DNA from 2 places in the Hyphomicrobium sp. ghe19 genome. Region 1 is predicted to be linked to the other one. Evidence: predicted binding sites of a transcription regulator. Region 1 holds the regulator's gene; the other holds the start of a gene.
What was found. Region 1 encodes HrcA, which represses chaperone genes, less so after heat shock. Its sites were predicted from a motif close to GTTAGCACTCNCNNNNNGNGAGTGCTAAC; they were not measured.
Positions count from the first base shown of each region.

Region 2: groES (co-chaperone GroES) is a predicted target of HrcA. The motif match lies at 1,505-1,533, and genes of this name have one in related genera.

Region 1 is NZ_LR743509.1:4,352,745-4,356,156, reverse strand. Features, by position in the region: gene AACL53_RS20700 (VOC family protein) at 1-223, opposite strand, end outside; gene AACL53_RS20695 (DUF1772 domain-containing protein) at 208-633, opposite strand; gene rph (ribonuclease PH) at 654-1,367, opposite strand; gene hrcA (heat-inducible transcriptional repressor HrcA) at 1,523-2,596, shown strand; gene grpE (nucleotide exchange factor GrpE) at 2,723-3,388, shown strand.
Region 2 is NZ_LR743509.1:783,856-787,267, reverse strand. Features, by position in the region: gene groL (chaperonin GroEL) at 1-1,007, opposite strand, end outside; gene groES (co-chaperone GroES) at 1,051-1,365, opposite strand; gene AACL53_RS03640 (H-NS histone family protein) at 1,777-2,124, opposite strand; gene AACL53_RS03635 (superoxide dismutase) at 2,995-3,412, shown strand, end outside.

The sequences.
Region 1 (3,412 bases):
GAAGCGACGCACCGACCGTTGGAAATTGCGTCGCGTCAGGATTGAAAATCAGCAGCATCTGGTCTCCGCAGCGATAAAATATATGGCGACCCGGAACGGCCGCGAACGGCTCCAATCCGAGTGCGCGTCGATAGAAATCCTCGATCCGCGCAAGATCGGGAGCGTAAAGAACCGTTTCAAGAATTCTGAGTGGCGCGGGGGATGAGTTCAGATCGACGCCCATAGGAACAATCCAACGCTGAGCGCGCCGAGCGCGCTTCGAACACCGTGCAGCGTCCCCCACCTCTCGACGAGCGCGCGTGTGCTTTCGTCTGCGCTCTCGAGGGCCGTTGCTTCAAGCTTCTTATTAACGGGCATGATCACAAAAAGCGTAAACGGCCAATTGGCGACGAGCAGCAGCGCGCCGGCGAACCAGATCCACCGCCCCGTCACGATGGCCTCGAGCGTACCGAGGATGAACCCGATCGCGGCGAGAGATGCCTGCATCTGGAACCCTCGCGCATAGCTCGGCTTCCATTCGGCAAGCATCGCCCGGTTGTCGAGTTCGAGCCGCGCTGGCTGTTCCGCCCAATTGATGTAGATAGCCGCGCCCGTAAAGAGCGCGGCGACGACGAGGGTGAACTCTCCAAACATGGCCCCTACCCTTGCAAGGCTTAAGCGACCGTCAGCTTCTGGAGTTGGACCAGCTCCCCGATACCCTTCTTCGCGAGTTGCATAAGGTCGGTAAAGCGCTCCTCGCTGAAGGGCGTCGTCTCTGCCGTTCCCTGAATTTCGACGATTCCGCCTGTCCCGGTCATGACGAAATTCGCATCCGCGTCCGCGTTGCTGTCCTCGGCATAATCGAGGTCGAGAACCGGTTCGCCTTTGTAAAGTCCGCAGGAAACCGCCGCCACGTGGTCGCGCAAGACGTTTTCCTTCACCATGTCGCGCATTTTCATCCATTGGATGCAATCATGCAGAGCAACCCAGGCGCCGGTGATCGAAGCCGTGCGCGTGCCGCCATCGGCCTGGATGACGTCGCAATCGACCGTGATCTGGCGTTCACCGAGCTTCGTCAGATCGACGACCGCCCTGAGCGCCCGGCCGACAAGCCGCTGAATTTCCTGCGTACGCCCCGACGGATGACCGCTCGAAACTTCGCGGCGCGTGCGCTCATGCGTGGCGCGCGGCAACATCGAATATTCGGCGGTAACCCAACCGCGGCCCTGACCCTTGAGCCACTGCGGCAGGCGCTCTTCCAAGCTTGCGGTGCACAGGACATGCGTATCGCCGAACTTGATCAGGCAGGAGCCCTCGGCGTGTTTAGAAACGGCGCGTTCAATTGAAACGCGGCGCAGCTCGTCCGGCTTGCGTTTAGAAGGTCGCATGATTTCCCTGAAATGTTAACGTTGCGGCCGCGACCCTAATCAAGGCCCTGGGGTCCATCAACCGGAAACAAGGCTAACTTTACCTCATGACGCGCGCGGCATTTGACGCCGGGCCCCGCGGTTCATAGATTCAGACCGTGAGATTAGAGGAACATATGGTGAGTGCGACGCTGCTCGACGGCAAAACCCAGCTCCAGAGGCTGGACGAGCGGTCCCGGACTATTCTTCGAAGGATTGTCGAAAGTTACCTCGCCACGGGCGAGCCGGTCGGTTCGCGTAACTTGTCTCGCGCTCTGCCGATCGCCCTGTCGCCGGCGTCGATCCGCAACGTCATGTCGGATCTGGAGCAGCTCGGCCTCATCATTTCGCCCCACACCTCGGCCGGGCGCCTGCCGACCCAGCTCGGGCTGAGGCTCTTCGTCGACGGCTTGCTCGAAGTCGGCGACGTCTCGATGGAAGAGCGCCGCCAGATCGAAACCCAGATCGCCTACCGGCGCGACAAGTCCGTCGACCAGCTTTTGACCGAAGCCGGCGAGATGATCTCAGGTCTATCCCACTGCGCGGGCGTCGTGCTCGCCGAAAAGCAGGTCGCACGCCTGCGCCACATCGAGTTCGTTCCGCTGGAACCGCTGCGCGGCTTGGTGATCCTCGTGGACGAGGATCAGAACGTCGAAAACCGCATCATCAATTTGCCGGAAGGCTTGCCGCCCTCGGCGCTCCAGGAAGCGTCCAATTATCTGAACACTCACCTTCGCGGCATGACGCTGGCGGAAGCCAAGGCCGAGATCGAAAAGTCTTTGAATGTGGCCAAAGCCGAACTCGACCAGCTGACTCAGAAGGTCATCAAGGCCGGACTTGCCGAGTGGTCTGGCGTTTCCGACGACCGCAAGAGCCTCATCGTTCGGGGCCAAAGCAATCTCCTGAAAGACGTGACCGCAGCTGAAGATCTCGATCGCATCCGTCAGCTCTTCGATGCTTTCGAGTCGAAGCAAGATATTGTCGAGCTGCTGGGTGCTTCGGAAACCGCCGAAGGCGTGCGCATTTTTATCGGCTCGGAAAACAAGTTGTTCTCTCTTTCGGGCTCATCATTGATCGTAGCGCCGTTCCGGGACCAGACGCGTCACGTGGTTGGCGTGCTGGGTGTCATCGGGCCGACGCGTCTCAACTACGCCCGGATCATCCCGATGGTGGATTATACGGCGAAGCTTGTAAGCCGCCTCATCGGTTGAGATTTTGGCTTGCCACATGCATCCGCTGGACGCGTGCATTTTGAACCGCCTTGATTTTTCCCGTTCCGCGGCCGATATCCCGGCACCCTTCGAAATTCACCATTGGCATTTTCAGCGAAGAGAAAAATGAGCGACGAAAAGAAGCCGGTTGACGACACCGTTCAATCGCCCTCCGAGGCTGCAGCGACCTCCACGCCGGACGGCGTCGGCGTTGAGCAGCTCAAGGCCATGATCGGTGCCCTCCAGAGCGATCTCGACAAGAGGCTCGACGAGCTGACTGGTAAGCAGGATCAATACCTTCGCGCGGTTGCCGAAACCGAAAACGTCCGGCGACGTCTCGAACGCGAAAAGGAAGAGACGGCCAAGTACGCAATCGCCAAGTTCGCGAAAGACATTTTGTCCGTGGGCGACAATTTCCAGCGCGCCATAGCCGCGGTGCCTATGGATGCGGTCGAAACTGACCCGGCGTTGAAAGCGCTGCTCGATGGCGTCGTTCTGGCAGAGCGCGACTATAAGAGCGCTCTTGAGCGGCACGGCGTCCGCGTCATCGACCCGGCGGGTCAGCCGTTCAACCCGCATCACCATCAAGCCGTGATGCAACAGGAAGACACCAGCGTCCCGGCCGGTACCGTGCTGCAAGTCTATCAGGTCGGTTATCTTCTTGATGACCGTTGCTTGCGCCCTGCCATGGTCGTTGTTTCCCAAGGCGGCCCGAAAGCCGGAAAGCCTGGCGATGGGCCACAGGAGGCGCCGCAGGACACCCCCCCTCGGATGCCTGAGTCCGATGCTTGAGTCTGCGCTTGACGGCTCACCGCC
Region 2 (3,412 bases), 3.6 Mb from region 1:
CCCGAACCGTCGACGATCGTGGTGTTTTCCTTGTCGATCGTCACCTTCTTGGCGCGGCCGAGCTGGGCCAGCGTCACGGTCTCGAGCTTGATGCCGAGGTCTTCCGAGATCACCGTGCCGCCCGTCAGGACAGCGATGTCCTCGAGCATGGCTTTGCGGCGATCGCCGAAGCCCGGAGCCTTGACGGCAGCAACCTTGAGGCCACCGCGCAGCTTGTTAACGACGAGCGTTGCGAGCGCTTCGCCTTCGACATCTTCAGCGATGATCAGAAGAGGCTTGCCCGACTGGACGACGGCTTCGAGAACCGGAAGCATCGCCTGCAGACCCGAAAGCTTCTTCTCGTGGATGAGAATGTAGGGGTTCTCGAGTTCCGCGATCATCTTGTCGGCGTTGGTGATGAAGTACGGCGAGAGATAGCCGCGATCGAACTGCATGCCTTCGACGACATCGAGTTCGAAATCGAGGGTCTTGGATTCCTCGACCGTGATCACGCCTTCCGAACCGACCTTGTCCATCGCTTCCGCGATCTTCTTGCCGACGACTTCGTCGCCGTTCGCCGAGATCGTGCCGACCTGGGCGATCTGGTCCTTCGTGACCTTCTTCGAGTTCGTCTTGAGATCTTCAACAATCGCCTGAACTGCGAGATCGACGCCGCGCTTCAGATCCATCGGGTTGGCGCCGGCAGCAACCGACTTCGCGCCTTCGCGAACGATTGCCTGAGCGAGAACCGTTGCAGTCGTCGTGCCGTCGCCGGCGAGATCGGCCGTCTTGGAGGCGACCTCTTTGAGCATCTGCGCGCCCATGTTCTCGAAGCGATCTTCGAGCTCGATCTCCTTCGCAACCGTCACACCGTCCTTGGTGATGCGGGGCGCGCCGAACGACTTCTCGATAACGACGTTACGGCCCTTGGGACCGAGCGTTACCTTGACGGCGTTGGCAAGGATGTCGACGCCGCGAAGCATACGCTCGCGAGCATCCTGGGAAAACTTGACGTCTTTAGCTGCCATGTCGAGCAACTCCTAAGCTTTGATGAATTGGGGGGACGTGAAATTAAGCAGCGGCCTTCGTCTTAGCGGGAGCCGAGAGCACGCCGAGAATGTCGCTCTCTTTCATGATCAGCAGGTCTTCGCCGTCGATCTTGACTTCGCTGCCCGACCACTTGCCGAACAGAACGCGGTCGCCGACCTTGACGTCGAGAGGATTGACCTTGCCCGCTTCGTCGCGAGCACCCGGACCAACGGCAACAACTTCGCCCTGCTGGGGCTTTTCCTTGGCGGTATCAGGGATGATGATCCCGCCAGCGGTTTTTGACTCTTCCTCGATACGTTTCACGACAACACGATCGTGGAGCGGACGGAACGTCATGGGAATAACCTCATGATTTGATGAACAATTCCAAGGCTCGCAACTTGGAGGACCTGATGGTCCGGCGGGAACGGTTTGTCCGGCTGAAGCGCGACAGATCCTTACGAAGCCCGAGCACGGGAGCTATATGCGGCCCCCTGCTAGCACTGTCAATAGTCGAGTGCTAAGACATCGGCTAATTCGGCGAGAGACGCGTTGGCTTTTGCCCGGAGCGTTACCAGAGTTGCACGCACATTAACTGGCTTATCCGGCGTGTCGGATTCATGAAACGGCGGCCGGCAACATAAACGCGCGGCGCCAAGGAATGATGATAAATTTAAACTGCATGCAGATTAGGCGAGGATATCCGCTCCGGATATCCCCGCCTATTGTCAGTATTTCCGCGATTTAACCGACTAATAGTCGGATTGATTAAATCGAAAAATCTGCGAGTTTTGCGCCCTTTCTCAGACGCTCCACTAACCAGTTCGGCTTGCGGCCGCGGCCAGTCCAGGTGTCGAATTTGTTTTCGGGATTTGCATACTTTGCAACCCCGACGGACTTGTTCTTTCCGGCTCCGCGGCCCCGCACGCCGCCAAACAATTCCGCAACCGAAAATCCATGCGTCTCGGCCATATCGGCCACTTTTCTTTTCAATTCGGAGCGTTCGCGATCCCGTGCAAGGGCGATGGCCTTTTGCACTTTGGATTCAAGATCGACAAGTTCTTTGAGCGAGAGCTTGTCGACATTGAACGCCGCCATCTTGTGTACCTTTCGCATGACAAACGAAACCTCTACTAAATCCTGTGCCGGGTGTAGCCACATTGGCAAGCCGTCGCAGCAGAAATCTCTGCGATGTGTCACCTTGTCAACGCACACTCATCAATAGTCGTGAATTTTCGGCAAACACTTATTGACGCGAGGGCTAATAGGTGACGGCTGCCTAAAGGCCGCGAATATATATCTCCGATGCGCCGCGCTTGATATAAACAAATGAAAGCGGCCACTGCCGTTTTGGACAAAAGTCGTATTTGACCAACCAAATACACGAGTAAACGTCCGGGTTGAAAAATAGATCCGGAGCTGGCGTACCGCAATCTCCGATATGCCTTTCCCCGCCTTTCTGCGCGTCACAATCGGCATAAGCCAGCCGGCCTACCGGAATAAGAGCCGACGCCGCCTTTGCAGATTGGCGTAAAAAACTCTGAGTTCTACTTTTAGGTGAAATAGACCGGCCATTTGACCCGTCCTTTTAATGGACGGCATACGGACCGGATCGCGAAGGCGGCGGCCGTGCGGTTTGTCCGCCATTTTGGAAGGGAGCCATTTTGGTAAGGAGATTGGCGCGGGCGCCGGTAAATTCGCAGAGCTTCTTTCTCGCAAGGCGCCCCTCAATCGAATGAACGATCCGCAAATCCAAAAAGAACGGCCTCGGCGCGTCTCCCTCGCCGCCCGGTCGCCACATCGCTTACCCGGCATCGCTTATTAGAACATCGGTTATTAGGAATTGGCCGTTAGTTGCGATGCGTCACCGAAGCTGGAACCGCAGCCACGACCGGAAGGTTCAGCCCATGTCTTGTGCAAGCGGATTCCAAAAGCTACTTTCCCGCGACTTTCGATCCACCCCCAACTGCAATGAGTGCTCGTCCTATGACGCTGAAACTCCCCGATCTTCCCTACGCCTATGATGCCCTCGCGCCGTTCATGTCGGCCGAGACGCTGGAATACCACCACGACAAGCATCACCTGGCGTACGTCGAAAACGGCAACAAGCTCCTCGCTGGCTCCAAATACGAGGGCCAGTCGCTCGAAGACATCGTAAAGAATGCCTACGCCGATAAGGCGGTCGGGCTCATCAACAACGTCGGCCAGCACTATAACCACCTGCAGTTCTGGCAGTGGATGAAGAAGGGCGGCGGCGGCAAGAAACTGCCGGGCAAGATTCAAACACTCGTCGACGCTTACGGCGGCTTCGACAAGGTGCGCACCGACTTCATCGAAGCCGGCAAGGGCCAGTTCGGCTCCGGCTGGGCTTGGCTCGCAATCAAGGACGGCAAGCTCGAGGTCG